DNA from 2 places in the Kistimonas ophiarachnellae genome. Region 1 is predicted to be linked to the other one. Evidence: predicted binding sites of a transcription regulator. Region 1 holds the regulator's gene; the other holds the start of a gene.
The links. The regulator sigma-54, encoded in region 1, starts transcription at its own class of promoters, with help from an activator protein. The targets are predictions, from matches to a motif close to TGGCACNNNNNTTGCTNT.

Region 1 (7,824 bases):
CCAGGTTGCCCGACGGCGTGCGGTCTTGAATGTCGGTGCAAAGGTGTCCTCGTCTTCATCAAGACCGGCCCGGCTCATCACTGAGTGATCCGCTTCTTCCCGAATAACGTCAACAACATCATCAACAGTGACACGGCCAATCAGGCGATGGTTTTCGTTAATCACCGGCGCGGAAATGAGGTCCTCCCGTTCGAACAGCTGGGCCACCTGGCTGTCCTGCATGTCGGCGGGGATAGCAATGAATTCCGTTTCCATGACCTCACTGATGGTTTTGTTGCCATCCTCAGTCAGTAGTCGGGTCGTGGGCAAGGTGCCGATTAACGTGTCATCCCGGCTGACAACCAGCAAACCATCGAAGGGTTCCGGCAGGGATTCATGACGACGCAGATAGCGTAGTGCGACATCAATGGTGATATCCGGCCTGACCGTGGTGGTGTCGGTATTCATCAGGCCGCCGGCAGTGTCTTCAGGCCATGACAGGACGGCCTCAATCCGCTGGCGATCCTGCTGACTCATTGACGACAGCACCTGGTGGGTGATGGTCTGGGGCAGTTGTTGCAGCAGGTCGGCGATGTCGTCGATATCCTGTCCTTCCAGGATGCCGATCAGTTCCGCCACATTCATGCGGTCAATAAAGAACTGCCTGACATCATCACTCATTTCGTTGAGGACATCACCTTCGTGTTCAACGTCAATGAGTTTCCACAGCAGGCTGCGCTGTCGGGGTGGCGCTGAAGCCAGCAGGTGCGCAGCATCGGCAGGCGACAGGCTGTTCAGCATCTGTTTGACCTGCGTGGAAATGCCTTCCTCCAGTGCCTTGTTGAGGATGTCCAGCTGGTTGTCTGAAAGCGCCAGGGAGTGTTGCTGTGTCATGCCTGTCCTTGACTGCGGATATAGTAGACAGTGGTTATATGTTTGAAGAATAGTCAGTCTGTCAACGGTGGGGCAAGCGGAGAATGCAGCGGGTTGTAATAAATATCCGGGGGCAAGTGCGGGAGATTATTCTCCCTCACCGAAAAAATCATCAATCAGGGCTTGAATGGCCTGAAGCGCCCTGGCTTCATCATGGCCTTCGATCTCGACGGTCAGTTCGGTGCCCTGGCTGGCAGCCAGCATCATCACAGACATGATGCTTTTACCGTCCACCATATTTTGATCACGTCCCACGTCAATGCGGCTGGCAAAGGCGGAGCTGGTCGTGACAAATTTTGCGGCGGCCCTCGCGTGCAGGCCCAGTTTGTTTTTTATCGTAATGGTCTCACGGATCATTGTGCCTGAATCTCTCTGTGCCGAACCTGCGTGTTATTGTGAGCCTGTTGAAACCGTTGCGCGAGTGCTTCACAGACAAAGACTGAACGATGCTGGCCGCCTGTGCAACCAATGGCGATGGTCATATAGCTGCGATTGCCGGCTTCAAAGTCCGGGAGCCAGTGTTCAATAAAGGTGTAGATATCATTGATCATCCGTTCTACGGGCGGTTGACCTTTGAGGAAATCGATAACGGGCTGATCCTTGCCGGTAAATGCGCGTAACGATTCATCCCAGTAAGGGTTCGGCAGGCAGCGGACATCAAAGACATAATCGGCATCGGTGGGAATGCCATGCTTGAAACCAAAGGATTGCAGTTGCAGTGACAGTCCGTGCTCCTGTTTTCCCAGAACCCGCTGGCGGATGGTGCTGCGCAGGTCATGCAGTGACAGGGTGCTGGTGTCTATCCGCAGGTCGGCTAACAGAGAGATGGGTTCCAGTATGTCGGTCTCTCGCTTGATCGCCTCTTCCAGGGAATACTGCTCGTTACTCAGGGGGTGGCGCCTGCGGGTTGAGCTATACCGCTTCAGCAGGGTGGTATCGTCAGCATCCAGAAAGATGATGTCACATTCAATACCCTGTGTTTCAGTGATTTCGCGGTAAATCGATGAGAAATGACTGAGTGCGCCGGGGATATTGCGTGCATCAATACTCAGGGCAATGCGGGGTGACTGTTCACTCGGGTTATTGCGCAGACTGTCTATCAGGCCTGGCAGCAGGTCGGCGGGCAGGTTGTCCACGCAGTAAAAGCCCTGATCTTCCAACGCATGCAGCGCGGCACTCTTGCCTGAACCTGATCGACCGCTGATGACGATCAGCCGGGGGACAGTGGACATTGTTAATTATCCCGTATTTGTTGCTGCCAGCAGGGAACCCGTCAGCCGTAGCGGCAGGCTCCCTGATCAGTTCAAGCATAGGAAAAAATGAAAACAAGAGAAAGAGGTCAAACGACAATGGTTTATCGTTTATGTAAGGTTGGCGTTTCTGGGAGGGACGTTATTCCTCGCAGGTGATCAGCTGGTACAGCATTTCGCTGCTTTCGGCTTTTCGCAGAGCCTCGCAAAGTCCCGGGTTGCTGAATTTTTCAGCCAGTTTTTTCAGCAGTTCCAGATGTTCGTTGATGCTGTTGTCTGGTACGACCAGCGCGAAGATGAGATCAACGGGGTGGCGATCAATAGCATCAAAGTCGATTGGTTCTGCCAGCTGGAGAAATATGGCTGCCGGTTTTTTGCAGGAGGCCAGGCGGCAATGGGGTATGGCGACGCCGTTACCTAAACCGGTGCTGCCGAGTTTTTCGCGGGTGACAAGACAGTTGAACAGATCCTTGGCGTCGATGACGGGATCATGCTGTCCGATCAGGTTGGCGATATATTCGAGGGTGCGCTTTTTGCTGCCACCCTGCACGCCACAGAGGGCGTGCTCGGGCAATAGAATCTTACGAATGCTCATTGGAATGCTGGGAGTAGCGAGGGGTGCTCAATGCGAGCCGGCTCCCTGCATACGATCGAGGTTTTTCTCTTTGTGTTTGAGGATCTGGCGATCAAGTTTGTCGGCCAGAAGATCAATGGCAGCATACATATCTTCATGCTCGGCGGACGCTGCGATATCCGCACCGCGTATGTGGAGCGTCGCTTCTGCAAGCTGTCTGACTTTTTCCACGCTCAGCGTAACCTGGATATTGGTTATGCTATCGCAGTGTTCAGCGAGCTTGTTTAGTTTTTTGGTAACATACTCGCGGAGAGACTCGGTAACTTCGACATGATGTCCGCTGATGTTAACTTGCATGCGTTACTCTCCTGATCACAGGTTCGCTCACATCCGGTTTGCACTCCGTACGAACCGGGCTGACGGCTCTAGTGTACCATTGCTCAGGGGCGGTCGTCTTGGGTTTTTGCGACCTATTTACCGGAATGCGCGTATGTTTGTACGTGCCCTAACCGGTTGTTAGGCACAGCGTAGACTACACCAGCCGTTTTCGTTCGTTAGATGGCGGAATCAGGATGGATTCCCGGTACTTGGCAATGGTTCGCCGTGCGACCTGAATGCCCTGTTCCGCCAGCAATGCGGCGATCTTGTTATCGCTCAGGGGCTTTCTCGGGTTCTCCTGGGAGACCAGTTTCCTGATCAGCGCCCGAATGGCGGTGGAAGAACATTCTCCCCCGGATGCCGTGCTGACATGGCTGGAGAAGAAATATTTCAATTCAAAAATGCCCCGGGGCGTATGCATGTATTTCTGGGTGGTAACACGGGAGATGGTGGATTCGTGCATCTCCACGCTTTCAGCAATATCGTGCAGCACCAGGGGTTTCATGGCTTCCTCGCCATAGTCGAAGAACCCGCGTTGGTAGTCGACGATGCGGGTGGCGACCTTGAGCAGGGTTTCGCTGCGGCTTTGCAGACTTTTGATAAACCAGCGGGCTTCCTGAAGCTGGTTTTTCAGGTAGGTATTGTCGCTGCTGTTATCCGCCCGGCGGATCAGCGAGGAGTAGCCGGTATTGATGCGCAGACGTGGCGACGCATCAGGATTCAGTTCAACAACCCACTCGCCCTGCTTCTTGCTGACCAGTACGTCTGGAATGACATATTCTGCTTCACCGGTTTCAAGGCTGCTGCCGGGCTTCGGGTTCAGGGTTTGGATCAGTTCAATGGCGGCTTTCAGCTCGGGCTCCTTGAGCTTTGCCTTGCGCATGATAGTGGTGTAATCACGGCTGCCCAGACGATCCAGGTGCTGATCAACGACCTGCTTGGCGGCAAGTAGCGCGGGTTCTTCCAGAACGTCAGGACCGTTTAGCTGTATCAGAAGGCATTCGCGTAGATCCCTGCAGGCTACGCCGATCGGGTCAAACTGCTGGATACGACGTAACATGACCTCGACCTCATCAAGTTCGAGTTCCAGTGTCGGATCCATGCCCTCAAGGATGTCTTCCAGAGAGCAGGTCAGATAACCGTCGTCGTTTATTGCATCGATAATCGCCATACCGATCAGGCGATCGGTGTCACTCATCGGGGTCAGGTTGAGTTGCCACTCAAGATGATCCTGCAGGGAATCGGGGGCGCTGCTGCGGCTGGTAAAGTCGTCGTCAGAGCGTTCGCTCTGGGAGCTGGATGAGGATTGGTAGATGTCGTCCCAGCCGCTGTCCACGGGTAGTTCCGTAGGAATCTGATCGCTCCACTCTTCCTGGGATTCCGATTCTTCTGAGGATTTTTCTGTTTTTTCGCCCGCTGCAAAGTCAGTCAGGCCGGTTTCACTGCCGGCATCGCTGTCCTGCGTTGCTGCGTCATCGGCTGAACTGTTTTCAGGCGTGTTTTCCTCCTGTTCAAGCAGCGGATTGCTCTCAATGGCCTGCTGGATCTCCTGTTGCAGATCCAACGTTGACAACTGCAGCAGCCTGATAGCCTGCTGCAGTTGAGGGGTCATGGTCAGTTGCTGGCCAATCTTGAGTTCCAGTGATGGCTTCATGACTCTACCGGTCCTGGTTGCACTACATCTGATTCACGGTTGTCGTTCTTGCTCATCCCTGAGAGCTTGCCAGGTGCCTGTTTGCACCTGCGGCTATTCAGTCTGTTGCGACAGTTATCGCTTTCGCGACGGTATAGTACATGGCTGGATCGGATTTTGCATCAGATACGGAAGTGTTCTCCGAGATAGACGTCGCGAACCTTCTGGTTGGCCATGATGGTGTGACTGTCGCCCTCGGCGATAATGTGACCTTCGCTGACAATATAGGCGTGTTCACAAATATCCAGCGTTTCGCGTACGTTGTGATCGGTGATCAGGACGCCGATGCCGCGATTCTTCAGGTGCTGGATAATCTGCTTGATATCATTGACCGAGATAGGGTCAACGCCGGCGAAGGGTTCATCCAGCAGGATGAAGGAGGGCTCGGTTGCCAGCGAACGGGCAATTTCAACCCGGCGTCGCTCACCACCGGACAGGCTCATGCCGGCACTGTCGCGGATATGCTGGATGTTGAACTCTGCCAGCAACTGTTCCTGCTTCTCCACACGCTGCGCCTTGGTCAGGTCCTTGCGGGTTTCAAGGATAGCCATCAGGTTATCCGCTACGCTGAGTTTGCGGAAAATGGAGGCTTCCTGTGGCAGATATCCAATGCCCGCGCGGGCGCGGCCGTGCATGGGCAGGGGAGTGATGTCCTGGTTATCAATCCGGATCTGGCCGCCATCGGCGTGTACCAGTCCGACAATCATATAAAAACAGGTCGTTTTGCCGGCGCCGTTGGGGCCGAGCAGTCCGACAATCTGCCCACTCTCAATGCTGACAGAGACATCCCTGACGACCTGGCGGCCACCGTACTGTTTTCTGAGGTTGCAGGCTTTAAGCTGAGACATGCTGTCGTTTAACCGCTGTACATCGAAACTCGTTGGAACGGTGATGGCCGCAATATGAAGCGGCCATCCCTGGAAAGGGTCGGTTTACTGGCGAGGCTGGATGACCATCTCGACCCGTTTGCCCTGGTTGGCGCCATCTGCCTTTGCGTTGACGACCTGGGCCTGTTTGTCGTACTCGATCATGTCACCGGTAAAGGTGTCGCCTTTTTGCTCAAGACGGGCCTGCTTGATCAGCTCGACCTTTTCATGATCCAGGTAATACTTGATGGTCTTGCCCCAGGCTTTGAGGAGGCCTTTCTCACTGTCTTGTTCTTCTTCAAAGTAGGCCTTTTTCTTCTTGCCTTCAGAGACGACTTTCTGAATCTGGCGATCCTTTGAATAGATGGTGACAATGTCCCCGGTCAGTTTGGTGGTGCCCTGGGTCATGATGACATTGCCACGGTAGATGGAAATGCCTTGTTTGTCGTCTATGTCGGCGGAGTCCGAAGAGATATGGATCGGTTTTTCCCGATCGCCGGGCAAGGCCTGTGCAGAAGTTGCACCAAACAGTGCCATGGCGGTAACAAGTGAAAGTGTGAGTTTAGCGTGATTCATGTACGCCCCTGACCCTGGACTTCAACTGGATAAAATCCCGTTTATAAAACGCTTTCATACCATTGGCTTTCATCACCCCGCTGGGGCTGATGATGGTGACAGGCCGGTTGGTATCGGCAAAATTCTGACCAGAGTATATGGTCAGAAAGTCTGTGTCCATGCGCAGCTTTTGGGTGTCACCCTCCATCTGGGTCATGACAACATTCTTCTTCAGTTCTACGGTTTCTCCGTCGGGGAGAATGCGGCCGGTGTCCGCGACAGTATGCCAGGGTGCAGCGTTTTCGCTGTGACTCCAGAGATCCGGGCTGGCCAGCAGTGTGATTTCATTGTGAGGATAGTGGCTGATGCTGTCAGCAGTGAGGTCTGATTTCAGCTGTCCTTTCTCATCGAATTCGCGGATATGCGCATTGTAGGAAAAGAAATCCGGCACCTTGATCTCGGTGGCTGCCCCGGCTGGCTGGCGGGAAACCTTGAGGTCGGTTTCGTAGGCCCAGTAACCCATGCCGACCGCGAGGACGACAATGGCGGCTATCAATAGAATCTGGCGTAGTGGCATATAACGTCCTTAACCCGCGGGCTGCGTATCCCTGGTGATTCAGAGATACGCGGCCTGAGCAGCTTCCAGGGTGCCCTGGGCCGCCATGATCAGCTCACAGAATTCCCGTGCAGCGCCACGGCCACCGTTCAGTTGGGTGACGCCGTCAGCATGTTGCTTGACGAAATCGTGGGCATTGGCAACCGCCATGCCCAGACCTGCCCGGCGGATAGCGGCCAGATCCGGCAGGTCGTCGCCCAGGTAAGCGACCTGTTCAAAGGACAGGCCAAGCTCTTCCAGTATACCGGTCAGAACGGTGAGTTTGTCTTCACGACCCTGTACCAGGTGGGCAATGCCGAGGTCACGGGCGCGCTTTTCTACCAGCGGTGAGCTGCGACCGGTAATAATGGCGGTTTCAACACCGCTGTTTTGCAGCAGCTTGATGCCCAGGCCATCGAGAATGTTGAACGCCTTGATTTCTTCACCGTCAGACGTGAAATAAAGGCGACCATCAGACAGCACGCCGTCCACATCAAAAACGGCCAGCTTTACGTTGCGTGCTTTTTCGTGCAGTGCGGCATTCATTCAGACAACTCCGGCCTTCAGCAGGTCATGCATATTAATAGCGCCAATCGCGTGATTGTCTTCATTCACGCAAATGAGGGCGTTGATTTTGTATTCATCCATGATATGCAGGGCTTCGGCTGCAAGGATATTGTCCCGAACGGTTTTACAGTTGCGGGTCATCACATCATCGATCACGCTGTTGCGAGGGTCGATGTTATGGTCCAGTGTCCGGCGCAGGTCGCCATCGGTGAAAACACCGGTAACTTGTTGCCTGTCATCGCAGATTGCGGTGATGCCCAGGCCTTTGCCGGTAATCTCCAGTAGTGCCTGGCCGAGCGAGGTTCCCTCCCTGACCATGGGGATGCGGTCGCCGGTGTGCATGATGTCGGAGACTTTCAGCAGCAGGCGGCGTCCCAGGCTGCCGCCGGGATGGGAAAAGGCAAAGTCTTCTGCGGTGAAACCGCGTGCTTCCA
Region 2 (7,824 bases), on a different contig from region 1:
TGGAACGCCTTTGCAATCCCCCTGAAACGGATTGGCTGCTGTTTCACTCAACCCTGTATCTATCAGAGACAGCTCATTTTCGGCAGTAACAATCAAATTCCTGCTTAAATCATTATGCACAAAGCCCAGCTCATCAGACGCCACTTTCATTTTTTTAGCGAAGTTCAATAACATGCGCGCATACATGCTATCTGAGTTAATTTTCCCATCTTCCACCATATCATCAAGGCTACTATGGTTAACATAATCGGATAGAATATAGGAGTATGTTTTCGTCTCATCGAGTTTAAAACCGCACCCGCAAAGGGGTTTAAGACTCTTTCCTTTCATTGTGCCATGTTGATAAACAGCAGGTAATAAATCTTGCATTTGTGAGGATACTTCTTCTTGAATCCGCCCTTCGTTACCACAAAAATTTTCCACTATATCTTCATTATGCTCAATTAATTTAAGGACTACCTCATTCCCGTTATGATCCCTCAGTAAGTGGACAGTAGCACCAGATGCTCCTGGCGATAATGCCTTAATATACGTAAAATCCCGAAAAACATTATGCTTAGACTCGCAGTCATCCTCAGTTGACCGGTTATATTCCGCTGATGTTCGCTGTGTATTTTGGCCAACGTAATTCACAGGTTGATGCACTTTCCTGACCCGTCGATCGTAAATGCATTTACCCACATAGCAGGCGAGTCCAATTCCACTAACACTTACAAAAGCACCACCTAAAACAGGGATAGCAATACAAATAATCGCACCGGCAACGATTCCAACAACCGATAATAAGGGAACAACAACCCGACACGCTCGACGCCATGAGGATGGCTTGCCAGAGAGTGCACCTGTTGCATTATTCGCTATGGCATTTGACTGAACATTCAACAATCCCGTTTCTCTCACAGCTCCTCCCTGACTGACTGACTTGAATCCGAATTCATCAAAACAGGCTAACTCATTTTAATACCAAAAACCTTTATGCAAAGGTCTATTAAACAAATGGATAGTTTAGATTTAATACCTCTAAGAGTTTTCGATATTGATATCAACTTTTTAAAGCGATAAACATATTATTCTGCAATCAGGGTCATAAGCAAAAAAAATCACTAACAATATGGTACAACTTTTGTCTAACCTGATAAATTTCGACTGACATTTCATAAAAACAATACACGCACAAAAATACGCATTTTAACAAAACGCTCCACCGAAATAATTAAATAGAATAGCCTGAAGCATTTCCAGCAGTGATTTGTTTGGCCAGATCGATTTAACAGATGATTTTCAGATTAACAGGACATAGTTAATCAATGACAGGGACCATGGAACTGGCTATTCGGCAATTTGGATGGACCGGAGCCGCCGGTCAAACCGTGATTTTTGCTGAATACCCACATGATGCATGAGCCCTACCGAGCCATATAGCTGGATCTCCAGCTCATGCATCAACATCTTATAGCGCAACAGGCCGGTTGCCGTTTTTACCAGGTAATCGTGGTACGCCGGCGAGTCACGATCCGTCGGTGGCATGAGCGTCGCGTGTTCTGACAACGTATCCAGTACCCTGTTCAGGCGTTTCACCGTTTTCACATATTTGGGTCCCAGGTGTTTTGCCTGTCGCCGGATGGCCTGCCAGTCTTCAATGGACAGGGTGTTATCCCTGGTTTCCTCATCGTCCCAGCGCCCTGCGTTGATCCGACCCTGAACCGCACTGCTGCGTTTTTCATTTCGCTTGTTATTGATGTAGTGAGTGACGTTTTCCACCACATAAAGCAATACAAACACCCCTGTCCATAGCGGCGTAATAACCGGTTTAATCAGATCAATGCCGGGGCGGGTTCCCTGCACCAGGTGATTTCCAAGGACTTCAAGCACCTGGGCAATCATTCGGTAAGGCTTAACTCGCCCCCAGGCGTAACTGAATACCAGCTTACAGCCCAATACGGTCACCTTGACCACCTTGCGACGGGTTTTATTGGACGACACGTTCACGCCATCACGGGATGGCTGACGCCCAATGATCGCCTTACCGATACCTTCGCGAATCATACGGGAACTGGGGTTGCCCGGCTCCTCCGGCACGATGGTCTGGATCCATCTGAGGCAGTCTTCCCCGGGCAGATACCAGCGCCCTTTTACCGAGGAATGATTGGCCGCTTCATTGAAAACGGCATCCATCTTGTCATCTGACAATCCCCGGAAAGGCTCCCACAGGGGTTTGAACAGCCGTTCAAATTCAGTGTTGAGTGCGGAGACTTTCTGCACGCCGGCGACCACCATTTTGTCGTAATCCCGGGCGGCCTGGCCAAAGTGAGCGCCATGCTGGCTCGCCAGGGTATGCAGTTTCTGAAAACGAATACTGTCTTTCACACTGTCACCAGCACTGCTTTCTAACCGGGACAGGTTTTCAGAGAGACTTTTCATATCCAGTAACAGGTTGGTCATACGAGTAAGGCCCCGCTCTCGTGACAGGTATTCCGTCCCTTCCAGCAGGCGCTCAATATTGCGATGCGTTTCCTGGTCTCCAGGGTTATCCAGTGTGGCAATATCCTTGACCTCACGGGTATCCACAGACGATGTGCCATCCGCAGGCATACGGTGAGCGATGTCAGTTTCAACCTGTCGCACCTTGTTTCTGCTGAACCGCATCCTGGCCGCGACAATCGATGCCTGAATACCGAGCTGAATCAGTTTGAAGATCGTCCGGCTCCCCAGGTAAATAGCGATGCCAATCCCTCCAGTCGTAATACCGGTAATGACCGCAACCGTGAAGACTCCAGCCGCTTCAAGCCCGATCACCCGCTTATTGCGTTGGGCCCACAAATGAATGCGATGGGCAAAATCGCGGGTAAATTTCAGGAATCTGTGATGCTCTACCTGGTAACGGATTAGCCAGAGATCTTCGCTGTCACACTGGTACCGTGGCTGAGGTGCCGGCAGACGCGGTCGGGCGACCGACGCTCCAACCCCGGCAGCAGACGCCACCTCCCCTGCCATCTCACGCTGCCACAAACCCATTTGCAGCAGCCGGTTTTTCAACGCCATGACATGTTCCAGCGTGATATCCGCGTCGCGGGTAATGTTCACTGCCGGGCTGGCAAGGATCCCCTCCAGCACGCTACGTGCTTCGTCTTCCGGCATACCGGTCCGTTTGACCATGCCATCCAGAAAGTGGGGAATGAAGACCCGTTGCAGGAACCCTTTCGGAAAGGGTTTATCCAGAGCAATAAATTCGTACGCCAGGCGGGTGCAGGAGCCGTTCACCAGCGCATCAATACGATCCACCATGGCTTTGTCGATCACCTGCCCGGTGGACTCCAGCTCCCCCTTCCCGCTCCACTGGCAGGCACCGGCTGCAACGAAGGCGCAGGCAAGTCTGAAATGTTCAGGTTTGTCCAGGTCTATCTCACCCGGAGATTGAATACCTTCGACACCGCCAACGGCTGGATACTCATGCGTGAGGAATGACGCATAGGCATTGAACAAATTGCGACCCACATCCTGGCGTCTGCGCCTGAATAACCGGGAAAACCAGGTCAATGTATTACCCCTGGCCACCTTCCGATCTTTCAGGCGACGGGGCTGCCGGGCTTTTTTCCGGATGGCGCGTTCAGACAGGGCAATATCAACCTGGCGGGACGGGAAATCGACATGCTTCAGGGTGGCATTTTTCTGACATAGCTGGTCCCACGCTTTCTGGTTGAAAACCTGCGAAAACCGGACTGGACGGATACCATTGATGGACCGCATAACCGCTGACTGTCCCTGATGCCCCTGCTCCCGCCATCGCGCCATTCATCCTGAATGACCAGAACGGCAAGAACCTGAAGAAAAACCGTGTTATCCAGAAAAGTATAAGCGTTGGGCTGCCCGACTCTGCCTGAACCGGACGTTCAGCCAGAGTCGATTAAGGAAGGAAGTAATCGCGTGAACAGTTATCGCAAAAAGGATTAAGCGGAGCGGTCCAGCACCAGGTAGCTGTAGGACAGCGCATCCTCGTCATCGACAACACGGTCTTCCCGCAGGGTTTCCTGCCATTCGGCGGAATCCAGCTCCGGGAAAAAAGCGTCGCCGTCAAAGCTGCGGTGGACGCGGGTCAGGTAGAGGCGTTCTGCTCTTGGCAGCGCTTCACGGTAGATCTGCTCACCGCCGATGATCATCAGTTCCTCACAACCGTTGATCAGCGCCACATCTTCCGCCAGCGAGATGGCTTCATCCAGGCTGTACACCACGGAAATGCCTTCCCGCTGATACTCGCGGTCACGGGTGATCACGATGTTGGTGCGCCCCGGCAATGGCTTGCGCAGGGAATCAAACGTCTTGCGCCCCATGATGACCGGTTTGCCCATGGTGACCGCCTTGAAATAACGGAGGTCACCCGGCAGGTACCAGGGCAGCTTGTTGTTAATGCCGATGGCGTTGTTCTCCGCCACCGCGGCAATCATGGCCAGTTTCATTGGATGGTTTCCCCCAGGAAAATCACTGCCACATCAGGGCTGGTATACGCCTACATTATCATGTCCGGCGTCGCGCAGGTGCATGGCATGCAACTGGCTCATAACGCCTTTTTCGCAATAGAGCAGGTAATGGTTGTTGCGATCCAGTTCCGGGAAACGGGTCGCCAGCTGGTAGAACGGAAGGGTCAATACTTCATGGCCGGGCAGCGTGAAGGGTTTGATCTCTTCTTCGGTCGGGTGGCGGATATCAATGATGACTTCGTTCTTGCCGACTTCGTTGACCACTTCCACCTGCTCACGGGTCAGGTCATCGGCGATGATGTCGTGCACTGACACACTGCGACGGTTCTGCACCGCGGCATCAATCACCGAGAAATCAAATTTGGTTTCTTCGTGGACAATACGTTCCGGCTTGGCGCAGGTGGTCGGATTTTTGGAAATCACCGCGCAGTATTCAGGAATATTCTTGGCAAATTCCTCGGTACCGATACGCGCGGCAATATTAATAATGTCCTGCTTGTCCATGGCGATCAGCGGACGCAGTACCAGCATGTCGGTAACGGAATCAATCACTGCCAGGTTATGCAATGTCTGGCTGGACACCTGGGCAATCGCTTCACCGGTCACCAGCGCCTGGATATCCATTTCCTTGGCGACAGCGGACGCGGCACGCAGCATCATCCGCTTGAGCACCACCCCCATCTGGGAGTTATCAACATTGGTCAGAATCTCTTCCACCACGCCTTCAAAGGGAATGGTAATAAACCGTACCCGGTGCGACGCGCTGTACTTGCTCCAGAGGTAGAAAGCCACCTCTTTCACCGCCAGCTCATGGGCATGGCCGCCAAGATTAAAAAAGCAGAAATGGGTGTTCATGCCGCGGCGCGCAGTCAGGAAGCTGGAAACGGTGGAATCAAACCCGCCGGAGATCAGCGACAACACCGGCTCCTGGGTGCCCATCGGGTAACCACCCAGACCATCCAGACGACGCTGCACCATAAAGTAGCGATCATTCTTGATTTCCAGCTCAACGCGCACGTCCGGATGCTTCAGCTTGACGCCCGCCGATTCGACACGCTCCAGCAACCCGGCGCCGAGAAACCGTTCCACATCAATCGAGGTAAAGTCATGCTTGCCGGAACGGTGCACCCGCACGGCAAAGGTTTTGCCCGCCAGCGCGCCGGACCAGGCCGCCACGGTTTTCTCAAGGATGTCGTCAAAATCCGTCAGCGGGTATTCAGCCACTTCCAGCACCTGGTGAATACCGGAGATGCAGCAGAGGCGTTCCGCCAGCAGGTCGATATCCTGCCGGTCAGTCAGCTGGGTTTCCACATGAATGACATCCCAGGTGCCCGTCGCCGTCACCTGTTCATCCAGTGGTTTACAGACCGTACGGATATTACGGCGCAACTGTTTTACAAACCGTTTGCGGACCGGTGAACTTTTAATGGTGATTTCGGGGAACAGTTTGACAATAAACTTCATCAGGGAGTCTTCAGTATTGAGTGCGCGTTTTCGGTGCCTGTGAAAACAGCATCGGCAAGGGAACAGGGAATGGAAAAAGACGATGCATGGTAACTAACCCCCGCATAGTAAATACCCCCGCTGAAATTTTCCAGCTTTCAGACATTTCGGGGTTCGATTAAAGGGTGTAGACTGACTTCCGCTTGCCAGCGTAACGGTTTTCCCTTATGCCCATGCCCCGCTTCGGGTCACGCAGGGGGCGGAAAAACAGATCGCGCACCGGTTCAGGTCGCAACAATAAAAAGATGCACCGTTTTGGATCACGCAGCACTAACAAAACGCCCGGGAACCACTGGTGCACCCTTTGAAGACACGGACTGAACGGCAAACACCAAACTGGCACACGCCTTGCTAAAGCCAGTGCGAGACTGGTTCGCACCCGTGTACCAACAGGAACGAACAGACGCATACCGCTCGAGACCCGATCCGGACACTAGCGGTCGAGATAACCCCGGAGGAATAAGAATGTCTGCCAAGACCACTGCCCTGATCAAGGAAAATGACGTCAAGTGGGTTGACCTGCGCTTTACCGACAGCCGTGGTAAAGAACAGCACGTCTCCATGCCCACCAGCGAGATTGACAGCGAGTTTTTCGAAGTCGGCAAGATGTTTGACGGTTCATCCATCGCCGGCTGGAAAGGTATCAACGAGTCCGACATGATCCTGATGCCGGACGACGACAGCGCCGTGATCGACCCCTTCACCGAGGAACCGACCCTGAACCTGCGCTGCGACATCGTTGAGCCCGCCACCATGCAGGGTTATGAGCGTGATCCACGTTCTGTCGCCCGTCGTGCGGAAGAGTACCTGAAGTCCACCGGCGTGGCCGACACCGCCTTCTTCGGTCCCGAGCCCGAGTTCTTCGTATTCGACGACGTGAAGTGGAACATCGACATTTCCGGCGCTTCCTACGAAGTGAACTCTGAAGAAGCGGCCTGGTCCTCCAACAAGCAGTTTGAAAGCGGCAACATCGGCCACCGTCCGAAGATCAAGGGCGGTTACTTCCCGGTTCCTCCGGTTGATTCCCTGCACGACCTCCGTGCCGCCATGTGCCAGGCCATGGAAGCCATGGGCGTAGGCGTTGAAGTGCACCACCACGAAGTCGGCACCGCCGGCCAGTGCGAGATCGGCACCCGCTTCAACACCCTGGTGCGCAAGGCAGACGAAGTGCAGATCCTCAAGTACTGTGTCCACAACGTGGCCCACGCCTACGGCAAGACCGCAACCTTCATGCCCAAGCCCCTGGTTGGCGACAACGGCAGCGGCATGCACGTGCACATGTCCCTGAGCAAGGACGGCAACAACCTGTTCGCCGGTGACGGCTATGCCGGCCTGAGCGAGACTGCCCTGTACTACATCGGCGGTGTCATCAAGCACGCCAGGGCCCTGAACGCCTTCACCAACGCCTCCACCAACGCGTACAAGCGTCTGGTACCCGGCTTCGAAGCCCCGGTTATGCTGGCCTACTCTGCCCGTAACCGTTCTGCGTCCATCCGGATTCCTTACGTGAACAGCCCGAAGGCGCGTCGTATCGAGGTGCGTTTCCCTGACCCGACTGCCAACCCTTACCTGGCCTTCGCCGCCCTGATGATGGCCGGCCTGGACGGGATCAAGAACAAGCTGCACCCCGGCGATGCCGCAGACAAGGACCTGTACGACCTGCCGCCGGAAGAAGCCGCCGAGATCCCGACCGTTGCCGCCAGCTTCGAAGAAGCCCTGGACGCGCTGGATGCGGATCGCGCCTTCCTGACCGAAGGTGGCGTCTTCACTGACGACATGATCGATGGTTACATCGATCTGAAGCGTGAAGAGTGCATCACTGTGGCGCAGACCACGCACCCGGCTG

Region 2: a site for sigma-54 is predicted at 6,316-6,333, ahead of glnA (glutamate--ammonia ligase). Genes of this name have one in related genera too.

The regions. Positions count from the first base shown of each region.
Region 1 is NZ_BAAJPA010000021.1:42,404-50,227, forward strand. It holds gene mgtE (magnesium transporter) at 1-873, opposite strand, end outside; gene AC27K1_RS19995 (HPr family phosphocarrier protein) at 1,000-1,269, opposite strand; gene rapZ (RNase adapter RapZ) at 1,266-2,144, opposite strand; gene ptsN (PTS IIA-like nitrogen regulatory protein PtsN) at 2,305-2,757, opposite strand; gene hpf (ribosome hibernation-promoting factor, HPF/YfiA family) at 2,785-3,093, opposite strand; gene AC27K1_RS20015 (RNA polymerase factor sigma-54) at 3,269-4,768, opposite strand; gene lptB (LPS export ABC transporter ATP-binding protein) at 4,930-5,655, opposite strand; gene lptA (lipopolysaccharide transport periplasmic protein LptA) at 5,740-6,249, opposite strand; gene lptC (LPS export ABC transporter periplasmic protein LptC) at 6,236-6,805, opposite strand; gene kdsC (3-deoxy-manno-octulosonate-8-phosphatase KdsC) at 6,845-7,369, opposite strand; gene AC27K1_RS20040 (KpsF/GutQ family sugar-phosphate isomerase) at 7,370-7,824, opposite strand, start outside.
Region 2 is NZ_BAAJPA010000008.1:73,669-81,492, reverse strand. It holds gene AC27K1_RS11560 (hypothetical protein) at 1-900, opposite strand, end outside; gene AC27K1_RS11555 (hypothetical protein) at 1,330-3,792, opposite strand; gene AC27K1_RS11550 (dihydrofolate reductase) at 3,948-4,454, opposite strand; gene thiI (tRNA uracil 4-sulfurtransferase ThiI) at 4,488-5,939, opposite strand; gene glnA (glutamate--ammonia ligase) at 6,444-7,824, shown strand, end outside.